DNA from 2 places in the Alteromonas sp. ABV4_150 genome. Region 1 is predicted to be linked to the other one. Evidence: predicted binding sites of a transcription regulator. Region 1 holds the regulator's gene; the other holds the start of a gene.
The links. Region 1 encodes LexA, which represses DNA repair genes until DNA is damaged. Its sites were predicted from a motif close to TACTGTATNNNNATACAGTA; they were not measured.
Positions count from the first base shown of each region.

Region 1 (7,614 bases):
TTTCAGACAGCTGATTCATCCTGCGGATTATGTGAAAGTCGAAAAGCAGTTACACGAACATATTGCTGGAAAGAGCAAGGTTTTCAATACTACGTTTCGCATGAAGCATACTAACGGCTCTTGGGTTTGGGTCGAAAGCTATGGAAAAACTGTAGAAACTGACATTATGGGAAAACCCACTCGGGTTGCCGGAATTCATCGTGACATTACCCAACGAATGGAAAGCGAACTTCATGAGAAAAAGAAAACTCAGCTACTTCAGTTTATCAATAAAACCCGCGCCTCTTATCTTCAGAACAACGATTTAACCATGGCCTGCCAAACAGTGCTACCCGAGCTTATTGATATATCAGACAGTCAGTTTGCTTTTATTGGACAAATGAAAGGGGAAGGTGATGGCTCGAAGCTGTTTATTCACGCCATTTCTGAAATAGTGTGGGACAGTAGCAGCTTCACGCAATACAACGAGTATAAAAAACGGAACTTGTATTTCAGTAGCTTTGATAATCTTTTTGGTACCACAATTTTAACCGGTGAAGTAACGATAAGTAATACCTCTGGGAGTCACCCCAATTCAAAAGGAGTGCCCCAAGGGCACCCCCGCATTAGTCGATTTTTAGGGCTACCGATCAAGGTCAAGGATAGAGTGGTGGGTATGATTGGTTTAGCCAACAAATTTGAGACCTACGGCTTAGAAGATGCTAAGTTTCTACAGCCTTTACTCGATGCGTTAGCTGGTCTTTTCTATGCGGTAGAATTAGAAGAAGCGCGTGCCGTCGCAGAAGAAAAACTACGGCAATTGGCTATGACGGATTCGTTGACGGGCTTATATAACCGTAGGGCGTTTATCGATGAGTGCACAGCACTTTCAAAACAGCATTTGAGCGCTTGCGTTGCGATTGTTGATATTGATTATTTTAAGAAGGTAAACGACACCTATGGACATGATGCGGGTGATCAGGCGCTCATTAGTGTGGCAAGGAAGATAGCCAAACAAAACAGTGAACCCAATGTGGTTGCCCGTCTTGGCGGTGAAGAGTTCGCAATCGTGATGTTGGGGAAAAATAAAAAAGAAATTAACACGCAGTTAGAGGCGCTTCGCATAGCCGTTGAAGAAAGTGTTGTTAACTATAAGAACGATAATATAAAACTTACTATCAGCATAGGAGCAACCTTTGTCGATAGTACCTTCGGCGCAGATTTTAGCGCCCTATTATCTACGGCTGATAAATCCCTCTATAAGGCAAAAGAGCAAGGCCGAAATCGCGTGGTTTGGGACGGAGATTGACTGTCGCTGTTTGTCGATATGTGCTAGTGATTTGTGCATCAAGCAACAGGGATATTGCCAGACAAAAGAAGATAAGTTATAAGAACCTAATATTATAGTTAACAAATTAGGCGTGTTTTGAGCTTTTGACTAATGAAAAGCCATCATGCCTTACAAATCAGGGACGACACATGAACTCTTCGCGCTTGGGTTTTTCTGGCCTTTTTTCTGTTATAGCTCTAACGGCTTGTGGTGGCGGAGGAGGGGCTGACTCGTCTCCTAACCCAACACCTGCTCCTCCTCCTGAGCCTACCGCGTTAGAAATTCTGTCGAATCCATTAGACTACTCTACTGCACAACTAGATTCTGCAGCTAAGAACTACGCTGACAATGGTTATACGGGCGCAACAAAAGTGGCAACAGTCGATCTTAGTACTGTGCAAAACGTCTATGTGGCACTTTTCGGTGAAGATATCACGAGTTCACCTTATTTAGATCTGTTCGAGGTATCTGAGTTTGTAGATGCCAACGGCAATATTGAGGGTGTCACACCGTGTTCGGATTCAGGCTCTATTTCTTACTCTGGAAATCTGAATCTGGAAACGGGTATAGGGACAATAGTTGTCGATTATGACCAATGCCTTCACTACTACCTAAATGCGTATCACGACGGCCAACTTTCAGTCGCTATTACTAAATCAGACGACGACAACTTTGAGGCCACCTCGTATTTCACGAGTCTTTCGGTAGGAAGAGGTAGCCAACGCGTAACGCTAAAAGGGCTAATGAAAGCTGATTTAAGCTACGACTCACGCACGGGTTATTACAACGAAGAATACACACAATATCTGACTGCTACATTTAACGGCGAGACCTACAAAATAAACGCTACCTCTTTTGACGGTATGAGAAGTATTAGTTACTCCTCTGAATTTGAGGGGACAATACATATCGGCTCTAAAGGTAAACTAGAGTTTTCTTACTTGTCTGAGGAAGGAGGGCTACCTTATGCTTACCAAGGTTCCCTTGTCGTAAAGGGCGATAAAACGGCAGGCATAGATTTAATGCAGGGCGCGGTTCGCTATGGTGAAGATTCCGACGGTGATGATACCTATGATATTGGCGTGTTTTTCAGCAGTATCGAGACCTTTGCAAGCAGTAATATCGCGAATATTGTCCTATCCGATATAGAAACCATTTCAGCACCTCCCGTTGCAGGTGAACCTTATTACTTTGCTTATGACCCTGTTTACACGTCTGACGATATAACCGTTGATGAGGGGTATTATTACGACTCTGATACGCCTGAACCTGATTTGTCAATATCCTACCGTTGGTATATTAACAACGTTGTTCTAGAGGGCGTTAGCGGAAGCACATTGCCTGCATACAACGCGGTGTTCGGTGATGAACTTAAAGTAACTATGGTTGTGTCCGACGGTGTAAACGTTGTTGAGTCGCAACCATTATTTATTACTATCAGTGACTCCCCAATGACACTTGTCGTTTCCAATATGCCTGAATCGGTAGCTGCTGGTGGTTACGTCGAGTTCACTGTGAGCATGACGGACCCCGATAAAATTAATAATGACTCTGCAGGGCAGCTTGTATCAGCGCCTGAAGGCGTAACCCTCGATGACGAAGGCTTATTGACTTGGCAGGTACCTGAGAGTCAGTTGTTCAACGAGCAAACGTATATTTTTAATTTTGCTAGCTTAGATGGCGAGGAGAATTTACAAACCCTAGAGATCAAGGCTTACGCAAATAAAGCCCCAGCCTACGCACGCGCAACGGCGATGACACCAATTTATAATCACGGATTTGCAGTCGCTTCATCTGATGGTGTAAAAGAGCTTGTATCAATTAATGAGCGAAGTGTGGGTACTTTTTCGTTAGAGGGAAATTCGCTCAAAAATACCTACGTATATCCCTATAAACTGCCCACTAAAGGTGAAATTAGGGGCGTGCATTCCCAGGATGTTGACGGTGACAATAACGATGAGATCTACCTTCTTACACAACAGGGTATGTCTGTTATAAAAGACCGTGAAAGTAATGCCGAAGCGGTGTTCGTTGTAGAAGGAAGTATAGTTTCTGGATTGTTTTATGACGTTAATGGCGATGGGATTGATGAAGTCGCTTATTTATACGGTGATGACTATTATGATCCGAACGCGATTGTCATTGTTGATGTTCAAACGGGTGAACAGTTACAGCAGTATGATATCGACGGCGTAAATAATATTGCTTTTGGTAATGTAGATGATGACGCTTCGATAGAGATGGTAACGAACAACGGTTACGTATTTGACATTGATAGTGGTACCAACCAATGGCTGTATGGCAGCGGGTTTAGCAACATGTTTGTTGTGGTGGGCGATATGAGTAACGATGGTGTCGATGAAATCATCGGTGCTGATAGTTGGAACCATATCTCAATTTACTCAGCAGTATCGAAAAACAGTTTAGCCACGCTGGAACATCCAGACATTTGCGATATAGCCTACACCAATGAAAGCTCCGCTGCTAAAGGGCTCGTGGTGGTATCCGAATGTCAGTGGGGACAGGTGAAAGGCTTTGTATTCGATGCGGGTCAAATTTCTGAGCAGTGGGCTATCGCTCACAACACGTACAGTGCTATGTCACTTCTTATCGATGATTTAGATAACGACAATGTGCCCGATATCATTTGGACTGGTGACAACCAAGTTTTAGTCGCACAGCAGAACGCTAGCGGTGAGTACGCATTGACAGATATTGAAAGTGCGCCGCGCGCTTATACATATCACGCTGCAGGCTGGGCTCACTACGGTGACAATGACGAAAGAGCTGTCTTTGTCAGTGACACAAGCAATTACGATTCATCTATTCAAATTCTATCAGTAAACAAAGACGATGAGTTTGCGATAAGTGGCGAAGTTGGTGAAGACGCCTATAACTACAGCAAGCCGGTCGTTACAGATTACAATAATGACGGTGTGGGTGAGTTATTAATAGGGGCGCTGGACTATAATTCGTCGTTCAATGTGGTGAGACTTTCGGATAATTCTGTTCAGTGGACACTGAGTCAAAATCACAACAGTCAAATATCATTTATTGAAGCACTAGATGTGAATAACGACAGTTACGCTGATGCAGTTGTCGTGGAAAACGATCGACTTAAAGCGTTTGATATTGAAAATCAGGTGCTAATTGACGCGATAAACAACGACTTTTCAATCAACGCGCTGGCTGTTTCAGAAAGTAATGGAGTGCATTATTTTGCTGTCGGGGGGTATCGTTCGTTCAAGCTCTATAAAATGCAGGACGGTGAGTTCGTTGAGTTAAATGAGTTGGAAACTACTTGCGATCAACTGCTCACAGTAAATTTTGATAGCGATAGTGACCTTGAGTTTGTGTGTCTGGATAGAGATTATTCAACTATCAATGTGTATGACGTGACAAGCGAAGCGTTAGCATTGAAAGAGACTATAGCGCTGTCTTTTTACCCTCAGAAGATAGCAGCTATACCAACGACATCGTCTAACCAGTCGATCCTCGCCATCCATCAGCCAGATGATTACGACTATTCGTATGATTACTATGACAGCATCGGGTACCAAGTAGTTGAGATTGATAATAAAGGGCATACGGTATGGCACAGTCCATTATTGGGGCTGCAAAACGTTGATGGTATGCGTACCCGCCAAAACAGCGATGGAGAGTTGGAGCTACAAATAGGTAACTCGGACATGGCCCTTCTGGCAAAATAAGGATACTGCACTTGTCGCAGACTCATGCGTGTAGCAAAAGACGCGGCAAGTGCTTGTTATTTGTTTTTAGGTGTATATACTTACAGGAACTGTATGAACAGACAGGTCTTTTATGCGCCCACTCACAGCTCGACAAACTGAAGTTTTAGAACTTATTAAAACAACCATGCAAGAAACGGGAATGCCGCCTACACGTGCGGAAATTGCTCGTCAACTTGGTTTTCGTTCTGCCAATGCAGCAGAAGAACATTTGAAAGCATTGGCGCGTAAGGGCGTAATTGAAATTTTACCTGGTACCTCCCGTGGTATTAAGCTCAATATCCCCCTTGAGGATACAGCACCAGAAGAAGAAGGTTTGCCTCTAATCGGGCGCGTAGCGGCTGGTGAGCCAATTTTGGCGCAAGAACATGTAGAATCGCACTACAAAGTCGATCCTGCTTTGTTTCAGCCTCAGGCAGACTTTTTGCTTCGCGTAAACGGCATGAGTATGAAGGACATCGGTATCTTAGATGGTGATCTCCTCGCGGTGCATCGCACGACTGATGTCCACAATGGTCAGGTCGTTGTGGCGCGGGTGGATGAAGACGTTACGGTTAAGCGTTTAGAGAAACGCGGTCGTGAAGTGTTACTCCATGCCGAAAATGAAGAGTTTTCGCCAATTAAAGTAGATCTTGCAAGCGAGCCTTTTGCTATAGAAGGTATTGCCGTGGGTGTCATAAGAAACGCCGACTGGATGTAAGGTTTTAACATCTTCAGCGAAAAGCGGCGCCCTAGCCGCTTTTTTAATGCCTTTTGTTGCCATATTTATGCTAGTTTTCTCAAGTTAGCAGCGCGCAATACCTCGTATAATCATGACCTCAAGTATAAATATTAAGCAGCACGCAAAAGCCATTCTGCCTATGAATGAATTTTTAGGTATGCATTCATTATTTGAAAATTTGTTTGAAAATTTGTTTGAAAATAAATATCGATAGCGCGTTACTCGTTGATTTTTCGCTCAAATGATTGCTCGTAAACTCACATGCGTTGTTCAAAATGCGCGTTTGATTTTACCCCGTCTCAACAGCTACCAATTTACTCCTTTATTCAAAACGTAACGTTAGGCTGCCATTGCAAATGATTAAAAATTGAACATTTCGTTAAATTTTTAACAGAAAAGACTAGACGGCACGGAATTATTGCGCAATTCTTAGACAAAGATTAACAAAATAATAACAATGGCTCTAAATTTGTTTTACAAGTTGAGGTTATGGGTCAATCGTTCGCAAACCATTTGGTAGGGCATCGCGCAAAAATATCAGCGTTTTTGGTCTTGCTATTACGGAGGTGCTGAGTGAAACAACTAACGACCGTTTTCGCAAAATGGTGTTCAACTATACCGTTTTTGCTTTTTTCTCCTTTGCTTCTTGCCCAAGAAGTCAGTGAAGAGGCTTCTTCACTTAATCTAAGACGCGGTGCCACCGACATCAGCGGGCAGGTTTACGACCTGCATATGCTGATGTTCTTTATATGCGTAGGGATTGCGGTTGTAGTGTTTGGGGTTATGTTTGCCTCAATGTATCTGCATCGGAAGTCTCGTGGTGCTAAGCCGGCTAACTTTCACGAAAACGTGAAGGTTGAAATTGCGTGGACCGTTGTTCCTTTTCTTATTCTAATCTTTATGGCTGTGCCTGCGGCGAACACCCTTATTGCAATGGAAGACACATCTGAGCCAGATATGACTGTGCTAGTAACAGGCTCACAGTGGAAGTGGCACTACAAGTATATGGACAGCGACGTAGAGTTTTATTCTCTGCTTGCTACTCAACGCGAGCAAATAGAGAACAAGTTTCAAAAAACAGATAACTACCTGTTGGAAGTTGACCGCCCATTGGTTATCCCTACTGGAAAAAAAGTACGCTTTCTTATCACTTCAGATGACGTTATTCACTCTTGGTGGGTACCTGACTTTGCTGTGAAAAAAGATGCCAACCCCGGCTTTATTAACGAGTCTTGGGCTAAGGTCAACGAGCCAGGCATTTATCGGGGGCAATGCGCTGAGCTATGCGGAAAAGACCATGGTTACATGCCAGTCGTGGTTATCGCTAAAGAACCCGCTGAGTTTGATAAATGGATGGGCGAACAAGAAGAAATTGTTCGTCAAGCCAAAGAAGAAGAGCAGCGTCTACTTTCTATGAATATGTCTATGGACGAATTAATGAAAGAAGGCGAGCGCGTTTATAACGCTACGTGTGCAGCCTGTCATATGCCAAATGGTGAGGGCTTACCAGGTGTATTCCCAGCACTTAAAGGCAGCAAGATGGCGTTAGAAGATCAACAAGGTCACATCGACATTGTCCTACATGGTAAGTCGGGTACGGCTATGCAGGCGTTTAGCAAAATGCTTAGCCTTAAAGAAATTGCAGCGGTAGTCACTTACGAACGCAATGCGTGGGGTAATAACACGGGCGATATGGTTCAGGCCAAAGACGTCAATGCAGTGGCAAACGGAAACTAGGAGCAGAAAAATGAGCAAAGCAACTGAAGTTATTTCGCCAGATACCTCTGCGCCTCACAGTGGTCACCTACATGATGACCATGAGCACCACGATCATA
Region 1 is NZ_CM149971.1:1,701,990-1,709,603, forward strand. Features, by position in the region: gene ACYX4M_RS07440 (sensor domain-containing diguanylate cyclase) at 1-1,288, shown strand, start outside; gene ACYX4M_RS07445 (hypothetical protein) at 1,459-5,019, shown strand; gene lexA (transcriptional repressor LexA) at 5,132-5,758, shown strand; gene coxB (cytochrome c oxidase subunit II) at 6,353-7,516, shown strand; gene ctaD (cytochrome c oxidase subunit I) at 7,527-7,614, shown strand, end outside.

Region 2 (7,614 bases), 2.1 Mb from region 1:
AGTTTTGTCTGTTCACTTGCTGAGGCTAAATCTGATGACATTCGTACACAGTGCTGTTTAAGTATACGTATGTTGTCGGCAAGATAATGTTTTTCTTAAGCTTATTTTCTAAAGTTAGATATACTTTCAAATTATGATAGGGCGTTTATTCACGGATTCGAAATGCAATTTAGCAACAAACAAGTATTGATTGTTGAGGACCAGCGTCCTTTCCTTCTGCTTTTGAAAGGACTAATGCACTCAATGGGCGCGTCTGATGTCGTGACTAAGTCTTCTGCTGAACAAGCGGTATCGCTGTGTAAAAAGCACAAATTTGATATTGTAATTTGCGACTTACATTTGGGTGCTGAAACCAAAAATGGCTATGAACTGATAGAAGAGTTGCGCACGCGCAGGCTAATAAACCCCACTTCAGTGTTTGTTCTTATCAGTGCTGATAGCGCCCGCCCTGTAGTGCTTGGCAGTATTGAGCGTCGTCCCGATGACTTTCTTATAAAACCTTTTTCACAAGTGCAGTTAAAATCTCGAATTGTTCGTGCGTGGCAAAAAAGACAATTTCTTCATCAAGCGTTCAGCTTGATAGATCAAGGTGAATACAACAGCGCCATAGATCATATTGAAGCGCTTTTAGAAGCCCCTCGTCATTACAAAGGTCATTGTGAGCAATTGCTAGTGGAGCTCTATTGGCGCATAGCTCAACCTAGAAAGGCGCTGGACGTATTAAGAAATTACATCGACGGAAAGCCAGTGCTATGGGCACAGATAGCTATTGGAAGAACCTATCTACTGTTGAACGAACATGAAAAAGCGATATCCATTGCCAAGAAAACGTTAAAACGGAACAGATTCAATGCTGATGCTCATGATATTCTTGCGCAAGCGCATCATGCCTTGGAAGCTGGTGAAAAGGCCCTAGATTCAATTAAAGAGGCTATTAAACTATCGCCGTTCTCTTTACCTCGCCACTTTCAGGCTTGTGAAATTGGCCGGGAAAATGACGATTTAGTGCTAGCAGCCAACTCTAGCCAAGCAATTTGGGATCTATCAAAACGCACTGTACATAAGAAAAGTTTACATTGGTGCGGCATGATACGCAGTTTGCTTGATGTTGCTGAGTCAGCGGACGATAAAAAGCAGCGTAATAAGTATCAACAAGAAGCGTTACTCACGTTACAACGGGGTAAATTCGATGAGTACCTGTACAAAATGGATAGGGATTTCGACGTAGATATTTTTGGCAATATTATAAATGCAAGAATAAGTGCGATTGACGGAAAGCTTATCGATGCAAAGCGTCATCTTAACAAGTCGCAAACGCAACTCGATGATAAATACTCAGAGGTACCCACTGCATTTATTCCAGATAGCATTAACGTTATGTACAAACTCGGAGAATTTGACGACGCGTTAGCGCTAAACGCCATTCTTAGCGCTAGAGATGAGGTACTCGACCAAAACAGTTCAAAGATGCTGGAGACCCAAGCACAAAGCGCACAAAAAAGCCTAGCTAGCTACCAGCAGTTTAATCGTGAGGGTATTCAACACTATCAGCAGCAAGACTATGAGCGCGCCAAAGCTTCATTTGCTCTCGCTCAAGGTTTTGCCCCGGTGAATACAGGCGTAGCGCTAAACTTGCTTCAATGTCTTCTTCAGATAGCCATACAAGAAGATAAGGCCGATGTGAAGTTAGTAAACGAGTGTAAACGACTGTTTAAGCTTATCGATGATATGCCTCTAAAAGCAGCCTATAAAGAAAAATACGACAACATTAGAGATGAACTATCTAAATTTATAGGATTTTAGCTTTAGCTTTAGCTTATTTTAATCGGTTAACAGCGAGATAGTCTTCGCCGTCACTCACCGGCGTCAATCCTGAATCGGGACAATCCCGCCAACATTAAATCTTCACCTTCATTTACCACACGCAATTGTACTGTATATATATACATGCTATAACATTTTAACTCTCAGCCTAGATGACAAAACACGTTTAGTCGTGTTTCTAAAAGAATTACTAGGCTGTTTGACTGTAATTACTTATAGGAAAGTTAAATCTGCGATGCACGACAGACTGATCCAAAAACTAGAAATTCTCTCCGATGCGGCTAAGTACGACGCATCTTGCGCGAGTGGTTCGGCAGGTAAACGACAAGCAGGGAAATCCGATAAGACTGGTATAGGTTCACTAACCGGCGGTTCGGGTATATGCCATAGTTTTACACCCGATGGAAGGTGTGTTTCGCTGCTTAAGATCCTTATGACAAACTACTGTATCTATGATTGTCATTATTGCATTAATAGGATTTCAAGCAATGTTCAGCGGGCGCGCTTTACAGTTAAAGAAACGGTAGATTTAACCCTAAATTTCTATAAGCGCAATTACATTGAGGGATTGTTTTTAAGCTCGGGGATTGTGGGTTCACCCGATATCACCATGGAAAGCATGGTTCGTATTGCGAAATCATTACGTCTTGACCATGGGTTTAAGGGATATATTCACCTTAAAACTATCCCGAATGCGTCGCCAGAATTACAAGCTGAAGCAGGTCTTTATGCAGACAGGCTTAGTATTAATGTGGAAATGCCTACACAATCATCGCTAAACAAGTACGCACCAGAAAAAGATCTCGGTGATATTCACGGTTCGATGAATACGCTGAAAGAAAAAATTGCAGAACATAAAGTAGACAAGACATTCTCAGGCAAGCGCCCTCCCCGTTTTGCACCTGGGGGGCAGTCTACGCAAATGATTATAGGTGCTGACGGGTCAAATGATAAAACCATTTTAGGAACAAGCGTTAAGCTTTATAGCGATCAAAAACTTCGTCGTGTTTATTACTCGGCATTTTCCCCTATTCCTGATGCGTCGGAAGTTCTACCGCTGAAACCTGCACCATTAATACGAGAGCACCGACTGTATCAGGCAGACTGGCTCTTACGCTTTTATGGTTTCGGCTTAGATGAAATTTTGCAAGATGACATGTTAGATATGGACTACGATCCCAAACTTGCATGGGCATTACGTAACCGTCATCTATTTCCTATTGATTTAAACAAAGCTGACAAACAGATGCTGCTACGCGTTCCTGGTCTTGGCGCCCGAACGGTACAGAAGATTTTGTCTATAAGGCGTAATACCAAGCTTAACTGGGTCGACCTTACTAAAATGCGTCTTCCCATTAAAAAGTTAAAGCCTTTTATTAGCGTGGGGGATTACTTTCCTGATATCCATTTACTCGACAGTACTAATTTCGAGCTTCAGTTTAAACAGCCTAAGCAGTTTGAGTTGTTTAGTGCTTGATTGTGCAGTTAACGCAGTTGAGTTTAGCCGTAGTCTAAGAGGTAGTTTTATATGAAGACCATTACCATTACTTCAATACCTGGCTTTGATGAATGGCGGGAAGCCTCACGAGAGTGCATTGCCAAGCGTATTCCCCCTGAACATATTATTTGGCAGAACGCTCATTCTGTACAAAACGATCTCTTCGGCAGTGACGACGATCAATGCAAAAACAAGAGGCCGCAAAGTAACCTTAATATTCCTAAATCTACACTGATACTTTTAAAGTACGCCCTGTGCCATAACGATCATAATCGATTTGCGCTATGTTACCGGGTGTTGTGGCGTGTCGTTTATGAAAATAAGCAACTTATTCAAATAAAAACTGACGACGATGTTATGCAGCTTTTCGCTATGGCGAAAGCGGTAAAACGTGATGCTTACAAAATGAGTGCCTTTTTGAGGTTCAGAGAAATAAAGGTAGAGGGTCACGAGCATTTTGTCGCTTGGTATGAACCTGAGCATTTCAGTCTAGAGATAAAACTTAACTTCTTCCAAACCCGTTTTAAGAATATGCGGTGGTCTATCTTAACCCCCTACCGCGCAGCTCATTGGGATACCGAAACACTAGTTTTAGAAGATAATCCCGATTCAAGCGTAGTGCCTGACGATGACCGCATTGAAAAATATTGGCTGACCTATTACGCCAACATATTTAATCCTGCGCGTATCAAGACAAATGCGATGTTAAATCAAATGCCGAAGAAGTACTGGAAAAATATGCCAGAGACATCGCTGATAGGCGATATGATAAAACATTCGGACGCCCGTGCTAGAAAGATGATCAGCGATGGCAATAAGCAATGAGCTAATCCAAATGAGTTAATATAACCTGGCCTAGCCCTTTATCTTTGGGCCAAGCTTAGGTCTAACCTTAATTTAGCTTTGCTCTAGCACTGGACTGACTTTGAGAAAGTAAATTTAGTTTCTAAAGTTCTCTACGGTATCAATCAGGTCGTCTATATTTTCGACAAGGGTCTCTCGCTGCTCGTCTGTTAGCGTGGTAAAAAGTTCGGATATTAACGTAGCGCTAACGGTCATGTTATGGGCGCTACTTTGCTTGTAAATATCACTTTTATAGCTATCTGGGTTTTGCATCAAGTCAACGAGTTCTGCTTCGAAGTTGTCGTTAAATTTACGGGTTACAAATAGCTTTCGTGCCGCGTTTTGAATATTCCTGCGATAGGTTAGCCATTCCCCCCCCGTGGAAATAAACTGGGTCGCGTACGTGGACACTAACTGCTTTTGCTCGCTAGTTAGCTTGCCTATGCGTTCACTTACAGTCTCCTCTATGCGCTCAATACGATCTTCTAACCGCTCTTCTTCAGACTTTTCTAGCGCCTCTTTTCGCTCCTCTTCTTCCTCTTTATTATCTTTCTCAAGCGCGGCAAAAAGCGTAACGACTTGCTCGTCATCGAGCGTTTTTGCTATTTCAGCTAATTCAGGGCTAACTTCATCACGCACTCTTTCCCAATGCGTTCTTGCGTTTGCGAGATGCTCAAGGACAGTATTTGAATCTAAGTGCCCTTCTTTGATTTGACGTTTAATATCGGTGAGTTGAGCTTGGTAACGTTTAAGCTCTGAGGTTTTGTGCCAACGTAGCCAGTTTTGAAGATAGTCATCAAATTTTTCTTCTTGTGCATCTTTAAGCTCGATATAGTCGTCCATGTACCAGTAAACCCACCAATCCAAGTTGTTGTAGGCCAGTTTGGAACTGCATGAAGCAAGAAAGATCACAGAAATAAATACTACCAGTACACGCATAACTAATCCTTTTTTTGTTAACTACGTTATTTGCTGCAAATTCGCTTATTTATAACTTCAATTAAATAGCAGACGTAAATAGTGAAGCGCTTGTGACATTGTGCTGCTTTATTCTTTTCAGTTACTTAAGTTCTTTACAACACACATGCGCACTTTACGTATTGACACCTTAACGTTACCTTAACTGTAGTGCAGGTAAAGAGAAGGATTTTAATGTGTCAAAACGTGTCGCAATTTTAACCTCTGGTGGCGACGCACCGGGTATGAATGCTTGTATACGAGCTGCGATTATTGCGTGCCAGAAAGCTAACTATACGCTTCTTGGCTATAAGCATGGTTACAATGGGTTATTACAACAAGAGTATATTCCCCTTTCACTCGACTCTACTCACAACTTGATTCAACAAGGCGGTACCATTTTGCACAGCGCAAGGTGCAAAGAGCTTAAAAGCCAAGAAGGAATTAAAAAAGCTGCAAACAATTTGATGAAGGCAGACATTGATACGCTTATTGTGATTGGCGGTGATGGCTCGTTTCGTGGTGCCGCTGAACTAGGGAAAGAATGGGACGGCCAAATTTTGGGTATACCCGGTACGATAGATAACGACATTAGCGGCACAGACGCAACCATCGGCTATTTTACTGCTATTGATACGGCCATGAGTTCTATCGACAAAGTTCGCGACACTGCTGATGCATTCGAACGTATTTTTCTTATAGAAGTCATGGGCAGAAACGCAGGCTTTTTAGCATTGAATGCTGCTCTCTCATCTGCAGCTGACTACGTGGTTGTACCGGAATTTTTCGAATCTGCTGACAAAGAGATAGAGAAGCTTGTGGCACAAATAAAAGCCCAGCGCGCGTTAAAAGGGCCAGTTAGTTTCATCGTCGTCGTTGCTGAAAACGTATGGCCAAATGGCTTAGCTGGCCTTACTGATGCATTACAGAATCATGATATTAGCGACGTCAGGCCGGTAACCTTAGGTCATGTTCAACGTGGCGGCTCGCCTGTTGCTCAGGACAGGTTACTCGCAACGACACTTGGAGAATTTGCGATAAGTTTGGTAGGTAGCAACATTACCAATATTATGGTGGGTGAAGTAAATCAACGCCCTGTCACTGTCCCCCTTTATAAAACGTGGGAAAACACCAAACCCCTGGACGAGGCGCGTGTTGATGCTATGCGTACGCTTATGAATGAGCGATACATTGTTAACTGTATTGACGGTTAGAAGCAGTAATAAGAAAGCAAGAAGTTTATCCCAATGCGCATAGTTAGTTACTCAAAGTCACAAACAAAGGCGTTGTCTATTTCTAAACAACGTCTTGGATATTTTACTACTTAAGCTTAGTCACATTTTCATAGCCGCTTTGACTTTATCGCGATGACTGCGACTCACCTTAAGTTCTGTATCGTTTTGGAGTATTAAGTGGTACTCGCCACTAATATGACTGACTAGCTTTTTAACAAAACGAATATTCGCTATAGCTGAGCGGTGTACCCGTACGAAAAATTGCGGGTTTAGTTCTTGCTCAAGCTCTTTCATCGTTTTACGCATTATATGCATGCCATCAAGGGCGTGCACGCACATATAATCGCCTGCCGCATCAATCCACTGAATGTCTTGTACGTTTACACGGGTTACTTCTGAACCATCTTTAATTGCTAAAACATCAGGGTAAGGGTTAGTCTCAACTGGCTCTCCGCTCGCGAGTTTACGTAAAATTTCTTCGCAATCATCACCCGTGAGTTCAGCCACAAGGCTCACCAACTTTTGAGACTGTTCGTCTTGATGCTGGGTTGAGAAGTATTCACGCATCTTGTCTAACGCCGCGCCAAGACGCTCATCGTCCGCCGGCTTTAGAAGATAATCAAGCGCGTGTATATCAAAGGCTTTGATAGCATAGTTGTCGTAGGCCGTCACAAAAACAATCATTGGTATAGGCTGCTTAAGTTCACGAAGCTTGTGAATAACTTGAAAGCCATTTAAACCCGGCATTTGAATGTCTAAAAATACTAAGTCTGGACGGTGTTGAGAGATACTGCTCACCGCTTCAAGACCATTTTGACATTCTGCAAGAACCTGTACATCATCATGACGCTCCAACCTAGCGCGAAGGCCTCGACGTGCTAAAGGTTCGTCGTCTACTACAATGGTTTTAATCACTTGCTTTGTCATGTTATGCGTCCTTAACTTCATAGGGTATGCGAATTCTAACCCGCACACCAGAAGGCTGATTGTGTTCTATAGAGAATGCAAAATTACGGTGATAAAGGGATTGCAAACGCTCTTTTATATTGGCCAAGCCCACGCCATTTTCACGGCTAAGGTTGCCATCTTTAATATCTGCACCCGGGCCATTATCAGCGACGTCCATCAATAAATCATTACCAAATGTACGTGCCGTTATTGAGATACGACCGCCATCTTCCATTTTAGATATGGCGTGCTTTATTGAATTTTCAATAATTGGCTGCAGGATCATACTAGGTACAAGTGCACTTTCGC
Region 2 is NZ_CM149971.1:3,812,485-3,820,098, reverse strand. Features, by position in the region: gene ACYX4M_RS16540 (VC2046/SO_2500 family protein) at 1-41, opposite strand, end outside; gene ACYX4M_RS16535 (response regulator) at 163-1,803, shown strand; gene ACYX4M_RS16530 (putative DNA modification/repair radical SAM protein) at 2,060-3,301, shown strand; gene ACYX4M_RS16525 (TIGR03915 family putative DNA repair protein) at 3,353-4,147, shown strand; gene ACYX4M_RS16520 (DUF6279 family lipoprotein) at 4,262-5,104, opposite strand; gene ACYX4M_RS16515 (ATP-dependent 6-phosphofructokinase) at 5,320-6,336, shown strand; gene ACYX4M_RS16510 (LytR/AlgR family response regulator transcription factor) at 6,457-7,284, opposite strand; gene ACYX4M_RS16505 (sensor histidine kinase) at 7,286-7,614, opposite strand, start outside.
Region 2: a site for LexA is predicted at 1,932-1,951, ahead of ACYX4M_RS16530 (putative DNA modification/repair radical SAM protein). Genes of this name have one in related genera too.